DNA from 4 places in the Actinoallomurus vinaceus genome. Region 3 is predicted to be linked to each of the others. Evidence: riboswitches for the same ligand, from Rfam matches in the RefSeq annotation. Region 3 holds a riboswitch; each other region holds the start of a gene.
The links. A riboswitch is a leader RNA that binds a small molecule or an ion and turns the genes downstream of it on or off. The one in region 3 is predicted to bind cyclic di-AMP.
Positions count from the first base shown of each region.

Region 1: another riboswitch for cyclic di-AMP. It lies ahead of ABEA24_RS43555 (CHAP domain-containing protein); the one in region 3 lies ahead of ABEA24_RS18885 (C40 family peptidase).
Region 2: another riboswitch for cyclic di-AMP. It lies ahead of ABEA24_RS24695 (CHAP domain-containing protein); the one in region 3 lies ahead of ABEA24_RS18885 (C40 family peptidase).
Region 4: another riboswitch for cyclic di-AMP. It lies ahead of ABEA24_RS23695 (CHAP domain-containing protein); the one in region 3 lies ahead of ABEA24_RS18885 (C40 family peptidase).

Region 1 covers NZ_BAABHK010000018.1:109,258-112,458, forward strand. Annotated here, with positions in the region: gene ABEA24_RS43550 (LuxR C-terminal-related transcriptional regulator) at 1-693, shown strand, start outside; cyclic di-AMP (ydaO/yuaA leader) riboswitch at 1,087-1,229, shown strand; gene ABEA24_RS43555 (CHAP domain-containing protein) at 1,241-1,996, shown strand; gene ABEA24_RS43560 (serine/threonine-protein kinase) at 2,164-3,201, opposite strand, start outside.
Region 2 covers NZ_BAABHK010000007.1:76,263-79,463, reverse strand. Annotated here, with positions in the region: cyclic di-AMP (ydaO/yuaA leader) riboswitch at 1,063-1,206, shown strand; gene ABEA24_RS24695 (CHAP domain-containing protein) at 1,206-2,225, shown strand; gene ABEA24_RS24690 (hypothetical protein) at 2,626-3,201, shown strand, end outside.
Region 3 covers NZ_BAABHK010000005.1:28,952-32,152, forward strand. Annotated here, with positions in the region: gene ABEA24_RS18880 (class II 3-deoxy-7-phosphoheptulonate synthase) at 1-532, shown strand, start outside; gene ABEA24_RS18885 (C40 family peptidase) at 685-1,821, opposite strand; cyclic di-AMP (ydaO/yuaA leader) riboswitch at 1,826-2,020, opposite strand; gene ABEA24_RS18890 (CHAP domain-containing protein) at 2,223-3,201, opposite strand, start outside.
Region 4 covers NZ_BAABHK010000006.1:445,005-448,205, reverse strand. Annotated here, with positions in the region: gene ABEA24_RS23705 (phosphoadenylyl-sulfate reductase) at 1-428, shown strand, start outside; gene ABEA24_RS23700 (sirohydrochlorin chelatase) at 410-1,171, shown strand; cyclic di-AMP (ydaO/yuaA leader) riboswitch at 1,664-1,808, shown strand; cyclic di-AMP (ydaO/yuaA leader) riboswitch at 1,915-2,051, shown strand; gene ABEA24_RS23695 (CHAP domain-containing protein) at 2,065-2,829, shown strand; gene ABEA24_RS23690 (RlpA-like double-psi beta-barrel domain-containing protein) at 2,984-3,201, shown strand, end outside.

The sequences.
Region 1 (3,201 bases), on a different contig from region 3:
CGCGACGGGCCGGCAGCGGCGGAGGAGGCCGTCGTACGGCTCTGTGACGAGGCCGCGGCGAACTGCTGGACCCTGGTCGGCGAGCCGACCGCGGCGCCGTGGCTCGTACGGACGGCGCTCGCCCTCGGCGACCGGGCCCACGCTGAGCGGGTGGTCGCGGCGATGGACCGGCTGGCCGCGGACCACCCTGTCTTCGCCGACGTCGGTGTCACCGCGACGCACGCGCGCGGCCTGCTCGACCGTGATCGGGCCGCCCTGCGGCGCGCCGCCGAACGATACGCCGACCCGTGGGCGCGCGCCTCGGCGGCGGAGGATCTGGGAGGCCTGCTCGCGGCGGACGGCCCCGGGACACGCCGGGAGGCCATCGGCGGCCTGGACGCCGCGCTGGCGGGCTATTCGGCCCTCGGAGCGGTGCGCGACGCCGCTCGGGTCCGCCGCCGGCTCAGGCGGCTGGGCATCCGGCGCCGGCACTGGAGCCGGGCCGACCGGCCCGTCTCCGGCTGGGCCAGCCTCACCGACACCGAACGCCGTGTCGCCGAGCTCGTCGCCCAGGGCCTCACCAACCGCGAGGTCGCCGATCAGCTGTTCATGAGCGCGCACACCGTCGCCTTCCACCTGCGCCACATCTTCCGCAAGCTCGAGGTGGCCTCCCGCGTCCAGCTGACCCGGCTCGCGGTGGAGGTCGGCGACTGATCGCGGGAGAACACTGGCCTCTCCCGTCACATCAGCATCATTCAGCGACAAATGGCCTTTCTAATCTCATTAGGCGAAATAGTCGCAAGATGCACACCAGTTGTGTTCTGCGAGGCTTCGTAGCGCCAGTCTCGGCGATTAAGTGACCCAGATCACATAATTGCCTAGTGTTATGCGCGTGTTTTGTCCTGCTATGTTCCTATAACTCTCGCGGCGCCTCGTATGCGTCGCCCGCATATCCGCCGGCGATGGCCAATCCGTCGTCCCAGGCGATAGCGCGTTTGCGAAGACGCGTGCCCGGGGCGCGCTCGACCGAGCCGGTTCATCTCCAAACCGCGCGCCGCCATCACAATGGCGGCCATTCCCCCATCCTCTTTTGACGCCGTCCGTCGTACGGGCGGCCCGCTGAATCCGCGCCCCCCGCGGAACCGGGGACCCACAGAAGTCCCGGGGTGAATCGGCACGTCCCCTCGTGCCGTAGGGCAGCTTCCCGCCCGAACCCGTCAGCTAACCCGGTAAGCGGAATGGAAGCCAAGGAGTTCCCCCGGTGCCCTGTGTCCCCCGACCCGAGAAGACGCCGTCCGCGGTCCGTCTCATTCCTGCCTTCGCCGGCATCGCAACAGGCGGTGCGGCCGCGATCATTTTGACCGCGGCCGGGCCGGCCGAGGCGTCACCCACCGTTGCTCTTCCCCACCATGCCGTGGGCGCCTCGGCCGCGATCCCGTTCCCCCCGGCGAGCCAGGCCAAGCAGTGGCCCATTCCCGGCCGGGGACTGGACGCCAGGCCCATTAAGAAACCGAAGGAGAATCGTCCGCAGAAGGTGCCGACCGCCGCCGACGCGCTGAAGCTGGCCCTCTCCCAGGTCGGCACGACGGAGACCGCCGCCGGCGGCACCAAGTTCAACCAGTGGTTCATGTCCTCGCCGTTCGCCAAGAGGGGCGTCCAGCGGGACGGCGGGTCGATCGGCGACTACGCCAACGCGAGTTGGTGCGACATGTTCGTCACCTGGGTGGGCGCGCAGGTGGGCGTCAAGGGAATCGGCGGCGACGCCTTCACCCCGGAGCACGCCCGGTGGTTCCAGCAGCAGCATCGCTGGGGAAGCGCTCCCAAACCCGGCGCGGTCGTGTTCTTCGCCTGGAACGGCGGCCACGGCATCGACGACATCGACCACGTCGGCCTGGTCGTCAAGGACAACCACAACGGCACCATCCAGACCGTCGAGGGCAACACCGACGACGCCGTGCGGATCCGTACCCGCAGCACCGACCAGGTCGTCGGCTACGGCTATCCCCAGTACGGCTGACGACCGCGGCCTCCCCGCGCCGACGCCGGACCCTCTGACGTCCGGCGTCGGCGCGATCGGCCCGGCCGAGCGTCCCTTCGGGGACGCGATCCATGCGGGTCGGCCTCGTCCACGGGGTGTTCGGCCGCGTCACGGCGAGCGATGCCGGTGATCACCGGACTCGGTGATCACGACCTGGAGGTGTCCGGGCGCCAAACGTCGGCCGAGTCGGCTTCCAACAGGGAGTCAGGTGGAGGTTCCCAGACCGGTCCGGCGTAGTGGGCGATCGCCTTCTCAACGATTTTCGGGGGGGTGCCGAACTCGTCAATGCGGCCCACAGGGACCCAGCCATTTCCTGGACCTTCTTCGGCGTTCTTAGGCGGGCTCCAATGCGGGTTCGGGTAGACGTAGATATAGGCTTCGCCATCCTCGTGTCTCATGATGGTCACCTTGGCCACGTCGTCCCACTCGTAGGCGTGGCGTTCTTCGCCGACGGTGACGTCCAAGCCGGACGCGGTGATCACCAGTCTGCGTGCGCTCCCCCGCAATGCCTCATACATGAGGAAGACCCCCAACAGCCCAAAAATTGCGCCGACTACTATCAGAAACCAGACTGGGCGGGGAGAACGAATGACACCCCCATACCATCCGAAGCAGCACAGGACTACGCCGCCGAGCCCCGAAAAGAAGCTGCCAGCGTCGTTCCGCAGAGTCGTCTGGTAGACGACGCCGGGCGTCACGACCCGTGCGGGCTTGGCCGCGCCCGCCACGTCAACTGTGCCCCACGCCTGGCACGCCCCGCAGCGCCCGACCCACTTGGACGTCTGCCAGCCGCACTCGGCGCAGCGGTACGCCTGCTTCACGCTCTTCGCGCCGCCGTCGAACGGGGTGTGAGATGGGGTGCGCGGGCCGCCGGTGGGTGGTTCGCTCGCGGGTGCCAGACGTGTGGCGACCATGGTCTGGAGGTCGCCGGGAAGCCACGGGCCAGGTTCGCCCCCATCCGACAACAGGCCGATGAGGGCGGCGGGTGTCGGACGGCCGGCCGGGTCTTTGGCCAGGCATGCGTGCACCACGTCGGCCAGGCCGCCGTCGAGGCCGGTCAGATCGGGGTCCTGGTGGACGATCCGGTAGTTGAGCGCCTCGACCGGCCCCTCGCCGAACGGCCGCACCCCGGCCGCGTGGGCCAGCACCAGGCCGAGAGCGAACACGTCGCAGGCCGGCGTGAG
Region 2 (3,201 bases), on a different contig from region 3:
AGTGGGCCTTCTGCGCCGGCGTGGTGCCGACGCGCGCGACTGATCAGGATCGGAAAACGCACAGAACGGCCAGGGCGGCAGCCCAGTCGTGGCGTACTGAGTGACCTGTGTGTGCCGATATCGGCGGTGACCGCTCCCGCCCGTTCGCCTCGGCGTTCACCCACGCGAACATGGGCATGACGTGCGAAGACATGGGAGCACGTTGGCAGGAAAGACCCATCCGTAGCTGACTGTCAGAGGTCGATCCCATCGGCGGATCGTCGTGGCATCTATGCCCGCTGTTGTCGCAGGTCCCGTGTCCGAACGTGGGCATCGAATGCGAGGGGGAGGTGATGGTGAAAGTGCGATGGAAATCGCTATGAAGATGTCCTGCTGGAACGCATGGGCATCCGTATGCCATGAAGACCAACAGCGACAGGAAACCGTGGATAAGCAGGCCGGTGCGATCTCGACCTAACGCGGGGATCCTGGCGAACGCCATCACGGGTGTAACCATAGCCAGAAGATCGCCATAGCTGTTTAAGGTGAGGGTGGTAACTCCTTAATGGTTTGGCAACCCGAAAAAAGTTGGACCGAATATGTGTCAGTCCTTCGACTGTTGGAGTTTCGGGCGTGGGACCTTAACCGAGGTCCATCTACCAGCTCGCGCCTTCGAATGTCAGGTGCCGGCGTTCAGCTTCTGCTCGATGTCTCGAGACGAAGCGGTACCTCCTCAGATCGGGATGTCGCCAATATCCGATGACGGGGCGGCACCTCGCGGCGGGAGCGATACCGCGATGCAGGGATGATCGTTGAACATCTCCTACAGAGAGTAGTAAGCGAGGGCGAGCGGAGCGATCTGGGGCAGCGGTGACGGCGAGATGACGACTCGCCGCCGTGGCCTTCGGGTGAGTCGTGCGGTGGAACATCGCTCCAGCGTGACGCTAGGTGGTTGGGTGAGACGCGATCGGTGAGACCGCTGATTCTCTCAGTTCTTATCTCCAGGCTCACTTGCCGCTTCCGCGACATTGCTACTACATTGCGTCGGAGTCGGACTGCGATCTACCTCCCACCAGGGAGGTACGGTCTGATCCGCCTAGTCCTGTGCCGCAGCCGGCGGCGCGGGAGCCGGGGACCCATCTGTCTCTGGGGTGAATCCGCCTGTGCGGTAGGGCTTCCCTGGCCCGAACCCGTCAGCTAACCCGGTCGGCGGTATAGGGAGAGCGATGGATCCGGTAGGACACAAGCTGCTGCAGATCGCCAAGAGCCAGCTCGGGTACGCCGAGAAGAGCGGCGGTTACACCAAGTACGGCGACTGGTACGGCAAGCATGTCGACAAGGGCTCCTACTACAAGACGGCCCCCTGGTGCGACATGTTCCTGGCCTGGGCTGCCGACAAGGCCGGTGTTGAGGACTGGGCGGGCGAGTTCGCCTCCACACCCCAGCACGCGCTGTGGTTCCAGAAGCATCATGCCTGGGGACACAAGCCCGAGCCAGGAGCGATCGTCTTCTTCTCCTTCTCCGGGAACAAGAGCATCGGCGGCATCGAACACGTCGGCATCGTGGAGAAGGTCGACGGCCACACGCTGCACACCATCGAGGCCAACCACAACAATGCATTGCTGCGCGCGACCCGGGACATCAGCCAGGTCGTCGGGTTCGGGTATCCGGCGAAGGTGAAGGTCAAGGGCAAGTCGATCCCGGGCACGGAGCAGAAGGCAGAGCAGAAGACGGGGGAGAAGTACGTTCCGAAGCACTCCGCTCCGCCGCCCTCGGTCGGGTCGCTCGTCAGCGACGTCGGGCCGGCGACGCATGCCGTCCAGACGACTCACTCAGCACCGGAAAAGCCATCCGCGTTCGCCGAGCAAGGTGCCGCGTTGACCGGGCTCCTGGCCGTCGTCGTATTCGGAACGGCCGCGCTGGCCATCGCCAAGTCCAAGGTCAAGGTGCCGGTGCCCTCTTCCGGAGTGCAGCTTCGCAAACGCGGAAGGCACCACCGCACTCCGGCCGAGCTGCCGGCGGATGTCACCGTAGCTCATCTCGAGGACGCCGACGCGAGTACGACCGTCATGCCTGCGCTCACCGCGCACGCGGCGGCGCAGGCCGAGGATCGCGAATTCTGGGGCAAGATCTCTGAGCTGGAGGAGGACACGGAACTCGCGTTCTGGGACTCGCTTCATTCGGTCGTGGCCGACACGAGTCAGAAGGCAGGCTCATCAAGGTCGGCAGTGTCCTCCGGCCGTTGACGAGGCTCTTCTCCCTGTGGTCGGCCACGTCGAGCCGTAGCCGATTCGTCGGGACGGGCCGCTACGACCTGGCCTTCCATGCGCCGCTCTGGGCGGTTGAGGTCCGGCGCGGTGCCGTCATCACCAACAGGGGCGTCGTCGGCGTGGAGATCACACCTTTCCGAATATGAAACGACTTCCAGTGGCGGCGTGGGGCGGACCGAGCGCGATGAGTGTGTCTGGCGGAGACATTCGGGCGGTACGAGCCCTCGATGGTCAACTTCCCGCACGGACCCTTGAGGGTTACCGCCGTGGGGGTTCTGTCGTCCGTCGAGAACTCGAAGACGCGGAACGATGGCGACGTGACCTCCTCGGCCGGCCGACCGGATCATCCGACCAGACATCCGCCGCTGCGGGACGGTTGCTCTGCGTCTGGAACGCCTATGCGCTGCAAACGCTCGGTGAACACCTACTCGACGCCATCCATCCCTACGACGACGGAAACCTGCCGTCCGGAGCGGCGGCTCGGACCCTCGCCTTCCTCGGACAGGTCGAGCGCTGGCTCTTTCATGCGCGCCGAATAGCGATTGATTCGACCTACCGGATCGAAGACCACGTTCACCTTCCCGCGGACCCTCCGACCTGGCGCGTGGATGAGCCCAGCGATCGTCGGCTGCTGGCGGCGACGGCGACGGCCGCGCGGGCGATCCACGCGCGAGGCCTGGTCGCTCTGGTCCGCCATGCGGATGTGCCGGGAATCCGGTCTGAGGACCGCGACCGCCTCAGGCGAATCCTCGGCCGTGCCGGCGATGCGATCGAGTATGCGGCGCGAGCATCGCTCGACGGTGATCCGGCGACCATGCCGACACCTCCCGATGTGCACCTGCGGTACGCGATCCGCACCCTGTACGCATTCGGCCAATACCTCGCGATGCCGCATCTGCTCGATGGCCGAGACGCTACGAGGGCGGTCTCCCTGGCCGCCCGCGTCGTGGAG
Region 3 (3,201 bases):
CGACGGCGCGCACGTGGACTTCATGCGGCGCATCCGCAACCCGATCGGCGTGAAGCTCGGGCCGACCACGACCGCCGAGGACGCCCTCGCGCTCATCGACCGGCTCGATCCCGACCGGGAGCCCGGACGGCTCACGTTCGTCACCCGCATGGGCGCCGGGCGGATCCGCGACAACCTCCCCACCCTGGTGGAGAAGGTCACCGCGAGCGGCGCCCAGGTCGCCTGGATCTGCGACCCGATGCACGGCAACACCTTCGAGGCGGAGAGCGGGTACAAGACCCGCCGGTTCGACGACGTGGTGGACGAGGTCGCCGGCTTCTTCGAGGTGCACCGGGCGCTCGGCACCCACCCGGGCGGCGTGCACATCGAGTTCACCGGCGACGACGTCACCGAGTGCGTCGGTGGCGGCCACGACATCGTCGAGGACGACCTGCACCAGCGGTACGAGACCGCCTGCGACCCCCGGCTCAACCGCGGCCAGGCGCTCGACCTGGCCTTCATGGTCGCCGAGATGTACCGCATCGGGAAGTGACCGCCGGGGACGCCCCTGCGTCCGTACGGGCCGCCGAGACGTCCCGCGTCGGGAAGTGATCGCCGGGGACGTCCCTGCCCTGGTCTGTACGGCCGCCGGGACGTCCCGCTTCGGGGAGTGATCCGAACGACCCGTCCGGGGTCCGGCGGCCGTCACACGACGCGTACGGCGCCGGCGAACGGGCGGGTCGACAGGTCGGCGACGCGGACGTGGTCGCCGGTGTGCGGCGCGTGGACGAACTTCCCGTCGCCGATGTACATCCCCATGTGGTGGATGTCGGTGTAGAAGAACACCAGGTCGCCGGGTTCGAGCTGGTCCCGGGAGACGTGCACGCCGGCGTTCCACTGGTCGCCGCCGTAGTGCGGCAGATTGACGCCGACCTGCTTGTAGGCCCACATGGTCAGGCCCGAGCAGTCGAACCCCCGGCCGGCCGCCGCGCCACCCCACACGTACGGCACGCCGAGCTGCGACAGCGCGGCCCGTACGGCACCGACGGCCTTGCCGGGTCCGCCGGGGATGGGAGGCACCGTCTCGCCCTTGCCGGCGCGCTCGACGGCGTCGCGCAGCAGCGGCCTGCGGACCTTCTCCAGGTCGTGCCGGATGACCGTCCGCTGCCTGGCGAGCCGGCCCCTGAGCCGGGCCGCCTCCGCGGCGCGCTCCCGGGCGTCCTGGCAGGTCCACTGGGCGTTCTGGATGGCCTGGGTGAGCTGCCGGATCTCGGTGTCGTCCTGCTGCGTGAAGTAGTGCAGGGTCGCGGCCCGGTCGAGGACGGCGCGCGGGTCGGAGGCGGCGAGGAGGCTGGGGGAGTCGTCGTTGCCGCCGCTCATGTAACGCGTCGCCACGAACCGGCCGACCTTGCGCTGGATGGCCTTGAGCGCCTGCGCCGCCCGGGCCGAGGTCTGGCCGGCGACGACGGCCGCCCGCTGGGCCTGCTCCAGGCGTACCTTGAGGCCGTTGTACTGCTCGGTGAGCTGCTCCAGCTGGTTGTTCAGCTGGTCGGCGCGCTGCCGGAGCGCGTCGATCCCGGGACCGGGCCGGGCGGTGTCCGCCAGCGCGGGCGATGCGAGCCCGGCGACGACGAGCGCCAAGGCCACGGCGGCCGTACGGCGGGCGGTGGCCTTCGGCGGGTGGTGGGCGCCCTGTGTGAGGGCTATGGCGGCCGTACGGTGTGCCGTGGCCTTCGGCGGGTGGTGAGGGTCGTGTGTGAAGGTCACGGTGGCCGTGCGGCGAGCCGTGCCCTTCCCGGGATGATGGGGATCGCGGCTGCCCGCAGGGTGCGATGACGCCATCCAGTGCTCCTCTCCTCAGGCCGCCTACCGGGTTAGCTGACGGGTTCGGACGGAAGAGAAGCCCTACCGCGCACCGTCGGCGACGGGCGCGGATTCACCCCGGATGCGAAGGCAGGGAGGTGCCCCATGGCTTCGCGAGTGGGTCCCCGGTTCCCCGGCGCGCCGGCTGACGCGACGGGCGATTCGGCGGTCCGGCCGTCTCTCGGCCGGTGACGACTCGCTGGAGATTAACGGATAGTGACGAGGCCGCCAACGAGAACATGCGGAGATGGCCCGGGGGATCGGAGGATGGTCACTCCGGGTGATGTGGGGGCTGGTCCTTTGCGCCTACACGCACACGGTCCCCGCCCCCTCCGGATCGGGAGGAAACGGGGACCGGCGTGACGTTCGGACGCGCTCGCTCAGGAGAGGACGGACTCGGACTCGGCCTCGGAGCTGTTCTGGGCCACCGCAGCGTGCAGGGTGTTCCAGAACGCCAGCTCGACGTCCTCCTCCAGCTCGGAGATCTTGCCCCAGAACTCCTTGTCCTCGGCCTTGGCGGCGGCCTCGGCGGACAGGACGGGCATGACCATGGTGCCGGCGTCGGCGGCATCCAGGTCGGCCACGCTGACCTCGGCGGGCAGCTCGACCGGCGTGCGGTGGTGCTTGCCGCGCTTGCGGACCCGGACGTTCGGCGCCGAGACGGGCACCTTGACCTTCGACTTGCCGACGGCCAGGGCCACCGTGCCGAACAGGACGACGGCGAGCAGCCCGGTGAGGGCGGCCTGCTGGTCCGGCAGGGAGGTCGGCGCGGGCGCCGGGTCGTGCGACGCGATCGTGTGCGTGTCGACCTTCGCCACGGGATCCTGGCCGATCTCCTTGACGGCGGGCGTCGGAGCGGCGTGCTTGGGAGCGTACTTCTCGTTCTGCGCCGTCTGCTGGGCGGTCTGCGCGGGGGCCGACTTCACCTTCACCTTGGAGGGGTAGCCGAAGCCGACGACCTGGCTGATGTCCCGGGTGGCGCGCAGCAGCGCGTTGTTGTGGTTGGCCTCGATCGTGTGCAGCGTGTGGCCGTCGACCCGCTCGACGATGCCGACGTGCTCGATGTCGCCGATGCTCTTGCCGCCCGACCAGGAGAAGAAGACGATCGCGCCGGGCTCGGCCTTGTGGCCCCAGGCGTCGTGCTTCTTGAACCAGTTGGCGTGGTCGGGAGTGGAGGCGAACTGCCCGGTCCAGTCCTCGACGCCGGCCTTGTTGGCCGCCCACGCGAGGAACATGTCGCACCAAGGAGCGTCCGTGTAGGAGGAGTCCTTGTCGACATGCTTGCCGTACCAGTCGCCGAATTTCGTGTAACCGCTGGCTTTCTCGTGGTAGCCGAGCTGGCCTTTGGCGACCTCGAGC
Region 4 (3,201 bases), on a different contig from region 3:
TGGTCAACGTCACCCCCTCCCGGACCGTCGCCGAGCAGGAGCGCGACCTCGGGCCCCGGCTGTACGGCCGGAACCCGGACCTGTGCTGCCACCTGCGCAAGGTCGAGCCGCTGAACCGCGCGCTCGAGCCGTACCTCGCGTGGATCACGGGCATCCGGCGTGAGGAGACCTCGCACCGGCGCGGCTCGCGCGTGGTCGAGTGGAACGCCGCGCGCGGGAAGGTCAAGGTCAACCCCCTCGCCCGCTGGACCCAGGCCCAGCTCCACGACTACATCGAGGAGCACGGCATCCTGGTGAACCCGCTGCAGTACGACGGGTACCCCTCGATCGGCTGCGAGCCCTGCACCAAGCAGGTCGCGCCGGGCGAGGACCCGCGCAGCGGACGCTGGGCCGGCACCGGAAAGACCGAATGCGGCATCAACCTCTGAGCACGCGGACGATCCCGCTGGTCGTGGTGGCCCACGGCAGCCGGGATCCCCGTGCGGCGGCGACGATCGAGGAACTTCTCGATCTTGTTCGTCGTTCATCGGGGGTGCGGGTCGTGACCTCGTATCTCGACCACGCTCCCCCGGCCCCGGGGCAGGCGCTCGGTGGTCTCGTCGGAGAGGGGGCCGACGAGGCCGTCGTGCTCCCTCTGCTGCTCACCGCGGCGTACCACAGCAAGACCGACATCCCGGGGGCGCTCAGCGAGGTACACAGCGCCCACCCGCGGCTGACCCTGCACTACGGGGCGACGCTGGGCCCGCACCCGCTGATGACGCGGGCCCTGGAGCGGCGGCTCGCCGAGGTCGGCGTCCGCCCCGACCCGGGCACCGCTCTGGTGCTCGCCGCCGCCGGTTCCAGCGATCCGGCGGCGAACGCGACGATCGGCCGGATGGCGCGGGACTGGCGCGGCTGGCGCTCCGTCGTCCCCGCGTACGCCTCCGCGGCCCGTCCCACCCCTGCCGAAGCCGTACGCATGCTGTACGACGCGGGCGCGCCGCGAGTGGCGGTGGCGTCCTACTTCCTGGCCCCGGGCTACTTCGCGGACAAGGTCCGCGAGGAGTCCCTGGAGGCCGGGGCGGTGGCGGTCTCGCCCGTGCTGGGCGCCGCGCCCGAGGTGGCGGAGATCACCGTGCAGCGTTATCGCGAGATCCTGACGCGTGGCGATCGCGTCGCGGCAGCGGGCTGACACCTTCCCTCCGTGGCGCGCTGACACCTTCCCTCCGTGGCGCGCTGACACCTTCCCTCCGTGGCGCTCCGGCGCGCCTCCTACCGGGCGGCGGTCACCTGCCGTGACGGGCCGCGGAATACCCTGCGCCGTAAGGCTGTTCGGATATGTGGCGACGCTGATCGCCCTTTGCGGCCACTCATGATTGTTCTGGCCGGAAAGGTAAAAGTCGATCAAACGGCTGCCGGATTGATCTTTATAGCGATCTTTGTGGCACCCATCACGTGACTTATGTCCGACGGTGGTATTTGGCACGTCGCTATTTGTCTGATATGTTCCTCTCAGTCCGGCGACGCCCCCCACGCGCCGCCCGACATCCGCCGGCACGGCCGGCCCACCAGCGCAGACAGCGCGGCGCGAAGACGCGTGCGAGGGCCTCCGTACAGAGCCGAGACGGTTCATATCCCAAAACGCGCCACTCCCGTGGACTACCCGTTGATCCATTTTGGAGCGGGAGCGGCAACGTCGAGTCCGTGAAGATCACGGAGCCGGGGACCCATCAGAAGTCCCGGGGTGAATCGGCACATCCCCTGTGCCGTAGGGCCGACTTCCACGCCCGAACCCGTCAGCTAACCCGGTAGGCGTACTGGAAGTAAGGAGCAGAACCTTGTCCGCGAGTCCGCCCTGATCTGAATACCGGCCGTCACCGCTACCCCTAGCCCGGCGACGGCAGACGTGTCTCTTTGTTCGAGCCGCCCGCATGAGCGGGCGACCCGCTGAATCCGCACCTCGCGGAACCGGGGACCCACCGCATCACTGGGGTGAATCGGCACATCGTGCCGTAGGGCAGCTTCCACGCCCGAACCCGTCAGCTAACCCGGTAAGCGGCATGGAAGCCGAAGGAGTACCCCCCTGTGTCCCCTCGACACGCCAAACCCCGCTTCACCCTGAACCGCAAGACCCTCGCCGGCGTCATCGCCGGCACCGCCACCGCCGGCGCGGCCGCGATCACCGTGGCCTCCGCAGGGCCGGCTCTCTCCGCGCAGATCCCCGGTGCGACCCACCAGGCGGCGCACCATGTCGCGCAGATACCGAATCCCGGTATGGGTAGGGCGATCCAGACCAACGCCCTGCGCGACGACCCGCGCGTCAAGACGCGCGCCCTCGCCGCGCCGCAGAAGCAGGTGCAGAAGAGGCTGCCCTCGGCCACGGACGTGCTGAAGCTCGCCGTCTCCCAGGTCGGCACCACCGAGAACGCGGCCGGCGGCAGCAAGTTCAACCAGTGGTTCATGGGCACCCCGTACGCCGCGCGCGGCGTGGCGGAGAACGGCGGGTCCGTCGGCGACTACGCCAACGCCTCGTGGTGCGACATGTTCGTCTCCTGGGTCGGCGACCAGCTGGGCGTCAAGGGAATGGGCGCTGACGCGTTCACCCCGGCCCACGCCAAGTGGTTCATCTCGCAGGGCCGCTGGGGCAACGCGCCCAAGCCCGGGGCCGTCGTCTTCTTCTCCTGGAACGGCGGCGGTGTCGACGGCATCGACCACGTCGGCCTGGTCATCAAGGACAACCACGACGGCACCATCCAGACCGTCGAGGGCAACACGGACGACGCCGTGAAGATCCGGACCCGGAGCACCTCCTCTGTCGTGGGCTACGGCTACCCGGAGTACGCCCAGTAATCGCCCGGGCCGGCGCGTGCCGCGTCGCCGCCGAGCGATGCGGCGCGCGCCGACCTCCCCTTCCCGGGCGGTCCTTCGAATCCCCCTGGCATCGCCCCTGGGATCCCCCCATCCCTCATGCCCCCGTTCCCCCATGCCCCCGAAAGGAATTTCCATGATCAGGTTCTCGACGAAGGCCATCGCCACCGCGGCCGCCGGCGTCACCCTGGCCGGCGCCGGCGTGACCACCGCCCTCGCTTACGGAAACACCCCGGAGTCGGCATCCTCGGCGCAGAGCGCCCCCGCGGCGTCCGCCCCGCAGGCGCCCGAGCAGACCGAGAAACGCGTCGCCACGGCGAACCAGGACCGGCTGTTCGTGAGCATCAAGAAGGA